2 regions of the Bradyrhizobium sp. USDA 4538 genome follow, and region 2 is predicted to be linked to the other one. Evidence: riboswitches for the same ligand, from Rfam matches in the RefSeq annotation. Region 2 holds a riboswitch; the other holds the start of a gene.

Region 1 (4,417 bases), 170 kb from region 2:
GGTGTACCAGGCCGGGTTCTCCAGAATGTTGCGCTGGATCACCGCGGGCAGGATGGTGCCGGAATAGCCCTGGCCGATCAGCGAGGTGAACACCTGGTTCTGCGCGGCGAGCTCGCTCATATGCGCGAGCGCCTCGGTCTCGCTCAGCGCCCGGCCGAGATCGAGCGGCGCCTTCTGCCGGATCGACGCCGGCAGCGTCTCGTTCATCAGCGCCTGCAGGCTCGCGGCGCCGACCGTCTCCAGCATCGCGTTGACGTCGCGCGGCGACGGTCCGATGTGGCGGCGCACGAAATCGGTGGCGGCTTCGTTGATCGGCTTGAAGGGCGCGTTCATGACGTGATCCTCGGGGTGATCCTTTAGGCGGTGTGCGCGGCGTAGGCGGCCTCGTCCATCAGGCCGCCGAGCTCGCCCTTGTCGGCAATCTTCAGCTTGAAGAACCAGGCCTTGCCGCCGGCGTCGGAATTGACCAGCGCGGGCTCGGCGGCGAGCGCGTCGTTGACCTCGACCACCTCGCCGGCGATCGGCGCGTAGACGTCGGAAGCGGCCTTGACGGATTCGACGACAGCGGCGGCCTCGGCCTTCTTCAGGCTGCGGCCGACCTTGGGCAGTTCGACGAACACGACGTCGCCGAGCTGCGACTGCGCATAGTCGGTGATCCCGATCGTGGCGACGTCGCCCTCGATGCGGAGCCATTCGTGGTCGGACGTGTACAGCGTCGTCATGGGGTCGATCCTTTGGCGTTCAGCGTTTGTAGGTATTGGGGACGAAGGGCGTAGCGGCGACTTTCAGCGGCAGCCGCTGGCCGCGCACTTCGGCGAAAACGGTGGTGCCGACGGCGGAAAGGGCCGTGGGCAGGTAGCCCATCGCAACCGGCGCATTGAGGCTCGGGCCGAAGCCGCCCGAGGTCACCTTGCCGATCTGCTCGGTCGAGCCGGCATCGGCGAACAGCGCGGCGCCTTCGCGCACCGGTGCGCGGCCGTCAGGCTTCAGGCCGACCCGTCGGCGCGCAGCGCCATCTGCGAATTGCGCGAGAATTTTGTCGGCGCCTGGGAAGCCGCCGGCGCGGGCGCCGCCGCCGCGGCGAACCTTCTGCACCGACCATTCCAGCGCGCCTTCAACCGGCGTCGTCGTGGTGTCGATGTCGTGGCCATAGAGGCACAGCCCGGCTTCGAGCCGCAGGCTGTCGCGCGCGCCGAGCCCGATCGGCAACACGTCGGGATTGTCGAGCAGCGCGGTGACCAGGGCTTCCACCTTGTCCGCGGGCACCGAGATCTCAAAGCCGTCCTCGCCGGTATAGCCGGAGCGCGAGACGAAGCAGTCGACGTCGCCGCGGCGCGGACCGGCGTCCATGAATTTCATCGAACTGACATCCGCACAAAGATTCGCCAGCGCCGATTCGGCTTTCGGGCCCTGCAGCGCGATCAGCGCGCGGTCGGCCAGCGAGATGATCTCGCAGGCGTCGGAGAGATGCGCGCGGAGATGCGCCTCGTCCTCGGCCTTGCAGGCGGCGTTGACCACCAGGAACAGGTGATCGCCGAAATTCGCCACCATCAGGTCGTCGAGCAGGCCACCGTCATTGTTAGTGAATTGCGCGTAGCGCTGCCGTCCCGGCGCGATACCGACGATGTCCTGCGGCACCAGTTTTTCCAGCGCGAGCGCGGCATCCGCGACCTTGCCGGATTTGGCCCTCAGCACGAGCTGGCCCATGTGCGACACATCGAACAGGCCGGCTTCCTTGCGGGTGTGCAGGTGCTCCTTCAGCACGCCGGCCGCGTATTGCACCGGCATGTCATAGCCGGCGAACGGCACCATCTTGGCGCCGCGCGCAAGGTGCAGCGCGTGCAGCGGGGTCTGTTTCAGCGGGGAGGTTTCGCGCGCAAGCATCACAGGGCCCTCGCGGTTCCCGCCGGGGACCTATTTCCCCTTGAGAAACCTGCAGAAAGCCCCATCTGTCGCTGTGCCTGAGAGTATTATCCCGTCGGCGGACGCATCGGGGCGAACCCCAGCGTCTCTTTCCAGATGTCAGACGTCACGCGGTCCTTTTGCCTGAGAGTTTCCGGGGCGGTTGCTCCTTCGGCGCCGGCGGTAAGGCCGGTCTCTCCCGACGTGACTAGGTATAGGTAGGTAGAAAACACGGCGCCACCAAGACTGTCAACGCAGCTGCAGCAACTATCCAATGGGCTTTGTGCTGCCGCGGCAAGCCCATGATCCGCCTGCACAGTTTCTGGACACCGCAGCTGGCAATGTCTAAAAGCGTTCGGCCGGAAAATGACGCCTTTTTGCGGCTGGCCGGCCCCTTTTTCCGATTGGATGAACATGAGCAGCGTCAACGACATCAGGTCGACATTTCTGAACTTCTTCAAGGAGAACGGGCACGAGATCGTGGCCTCGTCGCCGCTGGTTCCGCGCAACGACCCGACCTTGATGTTCACCAATGCCGGCATGGTGCAGTTCAAGAACGTCTTCACCGGCGTCGAGAAGCGCGGCTACCAGCGCGCCACGACGTCGCAGAAGTGCGTGCGCGCCGGCGGCAAGCATAACGACCTCGACAATGTCGGCTACACCGCGCGCCATCTCACCTTCTTCGAGATGCTCGGCAACTTCTCGTTCGGCGATTACTTCAAGGAGCGCGCGATCGAGCTCGCCTGGAATCTGATCACCAAGGATTTCGGGCTGAAGAAGGACAAGCTGCTGGTCACCGTCTACCACACCGACGACGAGGCGGCCGGCTACTGGAAGAAGATCGCGGGCTTCTCGGACGACCGCATCATCCGCATCCCGACCTCGGACAATTTCTGGGCGATGGGCGACACCGGCCCGTGCGGACCGTGCTCCGAAATCTTCATCGACCGCGGCGAGCACATCTGGGGCGGCCCTCCGGGCAGCCCGGATGAGGATGGCGATCGCTTCCTCGAATTCTGGAACCTGGTGTTCATGCAGTACGAGCAGGTGACGAAGGAGGAGCGCGTAGCGCTGCCGCGTCCCTCGATCGACACCGGCATGGGGCTCGAGCGCATGGCCTGCATCCTGCAGGGCGTCGAGAGCGTGTTCGAGACCGATCTGTTCCGCAATCTGATCGATGCCGCCGCGTCTACCCTCGGGCACGGTCCGAACGAGCAGAACGTTGGGTCGTATCGGGTGATCGCGGACCATCTGCGCTCGTCCGCGTTCCTGATCACCGACGGCGTGCTGCCGTCGAACGAGGGCCGCGGCTACGTGCTGCGCCGGATCATGCGCCGCGCGATGCGCCATGCACAGCTCTTGGGCGCGAGCGAGCCGCTGATGCATCGCCTGGTCTGGGCGCTGGTCCGCGAGATGGGCCAGGCCTATCCGGATCTGGTCCGTGCGGAGAAGCTGATCGAGGAGACGCTGCGGCTGGAGGAGACGCGCTTCCGCAAGACGCTGGCGCGCGGCCTGTCGATCCTCGACGAGAAGAGCGCCGGCCTCAAGAAGGGCGACATGTTCGACGGCGACACCGCGTTCACGCTGTACGACACCTACGGCTTCCCGCTCGATCTGACGCAGGACGCGCTGAAGTCGCGCGGCATCAGCGTCGACCAGGCGTCGTTCACCGACGCGATGGAGCGGCAGCGCGTCAAGGCGCGTGCCTCGTGGGCGGGCTCGGGCGAGGCGGCGAGCGAGGCGATCTGGTTCCCGCTGCGCGAGAAGCTCGGTGCGACCGAATTCCTCGGCTACGAGACCGAGAGCGCGGAAGGCGCGGTGACGGCGCTGATCAAGGACGGCGCCGAGGTCGAGAGCCTGAAGGCCGGCGAGAGCGGCGCGATCGTGCTGAACCAGACCCCGTTCTACGGCGAGTCCGGCGGCCAGGTCGGCGACACCGGCGTGCTGACCGGGGAGGGCGTCAAGTTCCGCGTCACCGACACGCAGAAGAAGGCCGGCGATCTGTTCGTGCATCTCGGCACGGTGGAGCAGGGCACGCTCGGCGTCGGCACCACATTGCAGCTCGAGGTCGATCACACCAGGCGCTCGTCGATCCGCGCCAACCATTCGGCGACGCATCTGCTGCACGAGGCGCTGCGCCAGGTGCTCGGCGATCACATCGCGCAGCGCGGCTCGCTGGTCACGCCGGACCGGCTGCGCTTCGACTTCGTGCATCCGAAGCAGATCACGCCGGAAGAGCTCGCCCGGATCGAGGACATCGCCAACGATGTCGTGCTGGAGAATGACGAGGTCACGACCCGGGTCATGGGCGTCGACGATGCCCGCGAGGCCGGCGCCCGCGCGCTGTTCGGCGAGAAATACGGCGACGAGGTTCGCGTCGTGTCGATGGGCAAGGGCGCCCGCGATCACGGCCAGAACGCGCTTGGCTGGTCGGTCGAGCTCTGCGGCGGCACCCATGTCCGCCGCACCGGTGACATCGGCATGATTTCCGTGACCAGCGAGGGCGCGGTCGCGT
Region 2 (4,417 bases):
AAACGAATGAGGCCGCGCGCCAGATTTTGGCTTTACAAAATCGTCGGCTGAGATTTTCGTAACGCGCGCGCGATGCCGGCGCCGTCAGAACAACAAGAGAGAACAACGATGAACCCCGCCAATCTCCCCTTTGATTCCGAAACGATGCTGCAGGGCCTGCGCAGCTGGGTGGAATGCGAAAGCCCGACCTGGGACGCCGCCGCGGTCGAACGCATGCTCGATCTCGCCGCCCGCGAGATGGCGATCATGGGTGCGACGATCGAGCGCATCGCCGGACGCCAGGGCTTCGCGGGCTGCGTCCGCGCCCGTTTTCCCCATCCGAAACAAGGCCAGCCCGGCATCCTGATCGCCGGCCATCTGGACACCGTTCACCCGGTCGGCACCATCGAGAAGCTGAAGTGGCGGCGCGAAGGCAACAAGTGCTTCGGGCCGGGCATCTTCGACATGAAGGGCGGCAACTACCTGTCGATCGAGGCGATCAGGCAATTGGCGCGCGCCTCCTTCCCGACCCCGCTGCCGATCACCGTGCTGTTCACCCCCGACGAAGAGGTCGGCACGCCGTCGACGCGCGACATCATCGAGGCGGAAGCCGCGCGCAACAAATATGTGCTGGTGCCGGAGCCCGGCCGTCCGAACAACGGCGTCGTCACCGGCCGCTACGCGATCGCGCGCTTCAACCTGGAAGCCACCGGCAAGCCCAGCCATGCCGGCGCGACGCTGTCTTCCGGCCGCTCCGCGATCCGCGAGATGGCGCGGCAGATCATCGCCATCGACGGCATGACCACCGAGGACTGCACCTTCTCGGTCGGCATCGTGCATGGCGGCCAGTGGGTCAATTGCGTCGCGACGACCTGCACCGGCGAAGCGCTCAGCATGGCCAAGCGCCAGGCCGATCTCGACCGCGGCGTCGAGCGCATGCTGGCACTGTCGGGCACCGCCAACGACGTGACCTTCAAGGTGACGCGCGGCGTCACCCGCCCGGTGTGGGAGCCCGATGCGGGCACCATGGCGCTCTATGAAAAGGCAAAAGGCCTTGCGGCAGCGATGGGTCTCGATCTGCCGCACGGCAGCGCCGGCGGCGGCTCGGACGGCAACTTCACCGGCGCGATGGGCATCCCCACGCTCGACGGCCTCGGCGTTCGCGGCGCCGATGCACATACGCTCAACGAGCACATCGAGGTCGATAGCCTCGCCGAACGCGGCCGCCTGATGGCGGCACTGCTGGCGACGCTGGACTGACATCGATTGCACTGCACAACACGTTGGCACTGCCGGATCGAAATTTAGCCTTGTCCATTTTTAAGGCTTCGCCTACGGTCCGGCCGTCCAACGCGACGATGCGGGAGAGATCGAAGCGACAACAATCGTGTTGTTGGCTTCGGCGCCGACGGAGCAACCGCCCCGGAAACTCTCAGGCAAAAGGACTGTATCGTCAGGACGATCTGGAGAGAGACGAACATGGCCGCACATCAAGGGCCATGACGTCCACCGAAGGGGATAGTTCGCTTCTGGCCACAGCCCGATGCGGATCAAGCTCTCAGGTACCGTGACAGATGGGGCGCCGAATGCCGGTTTGACCGGTGGTTCGGCGACTCTAACCCACGGGAGCCTGACAACCATCATGCCACACATCGCGATTATCGGCGCCGGCATCACCGGCGTAACGACGGCCTATGCCCTGCTTGAACGCGGCTACAAGGTGACTGTCCTTGACAGGCATCGCTACGCCGCGATGGAAACTTCGTTCGCCAATGGCGGACAGCTTTCCGCCAGCAACGCCGAAGTCTGGAACAGTGCTGCGACCATCCTGAAGGGGCTGCGCTGGATGCTCAGAAGCGACGCGCCGCTGCTGATGAACCCGAAGCCGAGCTGGCACAAATATTCCTGGATCAGCGAGTTCGTCGGCCACATCACGCGCTATCGCGGCAACACCATCGAGACCACGAAGCTCGCCATCGAAGCGCGCAAGCATCTGTTCTCGATCGCAGAGCGCGAAAACATCGCCTTCGATCTCGAACGCCGCGGCATCCTGCACGTCTATCACGACAGGGCCGGCTTCGAAGCCGGCCTCAAGGTCAACACGCTGCTGCAGCAAGGCGGGCTCGACCGCCGGCCGGTGACCCCGGACGAGATCCGCGTCATCGAACCCGCGCTGCAGACAACCTGCTATGGCGGCTTCTTCACGCCGTCCGACGCGACCGGCGATATTCACAAATTCACGCGTGGGCTTGCCGACGCCTGCATCCGCCGTGGCGCGAGCTTCGTCCATGAAGCCGACGTCGACACGATCGCACACGGCGATGACGGCTTCCGCATCGGCTGGAACGAAGCTGCTTCACATGATGCTGCGGTCGCGACGCGACAGCAGCTACAGGCGGACGGGATCGTGATTTGCGCCGGCGTGGCGAGCCGCCACTTCGCCAGCCTGCTCAACGACCGCGTCAATGTCTATCCGGTGAAGGGCTATTCGATCACGGTGCAGCTCGATGCGCCGCAAAGCCGGAATGCCGCCCCAACCGTCAGCCTGCTCGATGAAGCTGCGAAGATCGTCACCAGCCGGCTCGGCGCCGACCGCTTCCGCGTCGCCGGCACCGCCGAGTTCAACGGCTTCAACCGCGACATTCGCGCCGATCGCATTCAACCGCTGGTGGACTGGGTGCGGCATCATTTCCCGGAGATCGATACGTCGAAAGTCGTGCCATGGGCGGGCCTGCGCCCGATGATGCCGAACATGATGCCGGTGGTTCGCGCCGGACGGATTCCGGGCGTGTTCTACAATACGGGCCACGGTCATCTCGGCTGGACGCTGTCGGCGGCGACGGCGCAGATGGTGGCCCAGGCGATCGACGATTGGCGCGACCTCGACACGCCGCCGATGGCGCCGTCGTTCGGTGCCGGGCTCGATGTGCCCGCCGACGCGCGCAAAGCTGAAATCAATCCACCTTCCAGTGGACTGCTTCGAACTTCACCGGAGGAATAATCGCGGCCAACAGGACTGATTAGCTGCACCGCAAAATCCGCAGCACCGATGGCATGGGACTTGCTCAAGTTCTACCGTGAGTCTGCTACCATCTGTGCTACGGTCTGGTGTGCAACGGTCCCGCTGCGGACTTCATCGACCACAACCCAACGGATCAAATTTGCTCGGATATCTGCTTCGCCGCATCCTCGCCGCCATTCCCGTGATGGGCGTGGTGGCTCTGTTCGTGTTCCTGTTGCTGCGGCTGACGCCGGGCGACCCGGCCGCCATCCTCGCCGGCGACAACGCGACGCCCGAACAGCTCGAACGCATTCGGACCTCGCTTGGTCTGAACGAGCCGATCTACATCCAGTTCTACACCTGGATCGCCAAGTTGCTGCACGGCGACCTCGGCGTCTCCCTGATCTCGAACAAGCCGATCCTCGAAATGATCGTCCCGCGCCTCGAGCCCTCGATCTCGGTCGCGCTGGCCACCATCATCCTCTCGATCCTGGTGGCGGTGCCGCTCGGCGTGATCGCGGCGTGGAAGCACGGCACCTGGATCGACCGCTTCGTGATGGGGCTCTCGGTGCTCGGCTTCTCGGTGCCGGTGTTCGTGATCGGCTACGTGCTGATCCAGATCTTTGCGATTGATCTGCGCTGGGTTCCGGTACAGGGCTTCAAGAGCATCTCGGCCGGCTTCGGTCCGTTCTTCCAGCGCCTCATCCTGCCGACCTGCACACTCTCCTTCATCTATGTCGCGCTGATCGCACGCATGACGCGGGCCTCGATGCTCGATGTGCTCGGCGAGGATTACGTGCGCACGGCGCGGGCCAAGGGCATCGGCGAGACCGGCGTGCTGCTGCGCCATGCGCTGCGCAACGCCGCCGTGCCGGTCATCACGGTGATCGGTTCCGGCTTCGCGCTGCTGATCTCCGGCGTCGTCGTCACCGAGAGCGTGTTCAATCTTCCCGGCATCGGCCGCCTCACCGTCGATGCGGTGCTGGCGCGCGACTATCCGGTGATCCAGGCGATGATCCTGTTGACGTCGGGTATCTACGTCGCGGTCAATCTGTTGATCGACCTCGCCTACACCCTGCTCGATCCTCGTATCCGGTACTGAGCAATGGCGATCGAAACCCTTCCCGAATCCTCGCTTCCCGTCACCCGGCCGTTCCGCGTCAAGTTCGGCTTCCTGACGTCGACGCCGATCATCGCGGTTGCGACGATCAGCCTCGCCCTCATCATCCTGATGGCGATCTTCGCGCCGCTGCTTGCGCCGCACGATCCTCTGCTGCTGACGCCGTCGCAGCGGCTGAAGCCGTCGAGCGCGCAATACCTGCTCGGCACCGACGCCTATGGCCGCGACCTGTTGTCGCGCATCATCTACGGCGCACGGATCTCGCTGGTGATCGGGCTCGGCGCCGCCGTCTGCTCGATCGCCATCGGCCTTCTGAT

The links. A riboswitch is a leader RNA that binds a small molecule or an ion and turns the genes downstream of it on or off. The one in region 2 is predicted to bind glycine.
Region 1: it holds a riboswitch for glycine, as region 2 does, so the genes downstream of both, gcvT (glycine cleavage system aminomethyltransferase GcvT) here and J2R78_RS31430 (D-amino acid dehydrogenase) in region 2, are expected to answer to the same signal.

The regions. Positions count from the first base shown of each region.
Region 1 is NZ_JALJZE010000001.1:6,729,213-6,733,629, forward strand. Features, by position in the region: gene gcvP (aminomethyl-transferring glycine dehydrogenase) at 1-333, opposite strand, end outside; gene gcvH (glycine cleavage system protein GcvH) at 357-722, opposite strand; gene gcvT (glycine cleavage system aminomethyltransferase GcvT) at 742-1,884, opposite strand; glycine riboswitch at 2,026-2,114, opposite strand; gene alaS (alanine--tRNA ligase) at 2,317-4,417, shown strand, end outside.
Region 2 is NZ_JALJZE010000001.1:6,897,211-6,901,627, reverse strand. Features, by position in the region: gene J2R78_RS31435 (M20/M25/M40 family metallo-hydrolase) at 109-1,239, shown strand; glycine riboswitch at 1,331-1,437, shown strand; glycine riboswitch at 1,441-1,555, shown strand; gene J2R78_RS31430 (D-amino acid dehydrogenase) at 1,622-2,980, shown strand; gene J2R78_RS31425 (ABC transporter permease) at 3,141-4,082, shown strand; gene J2R78_RS31420 (ABC transporter permease) at 4,086-4,417, shown strand, end outside.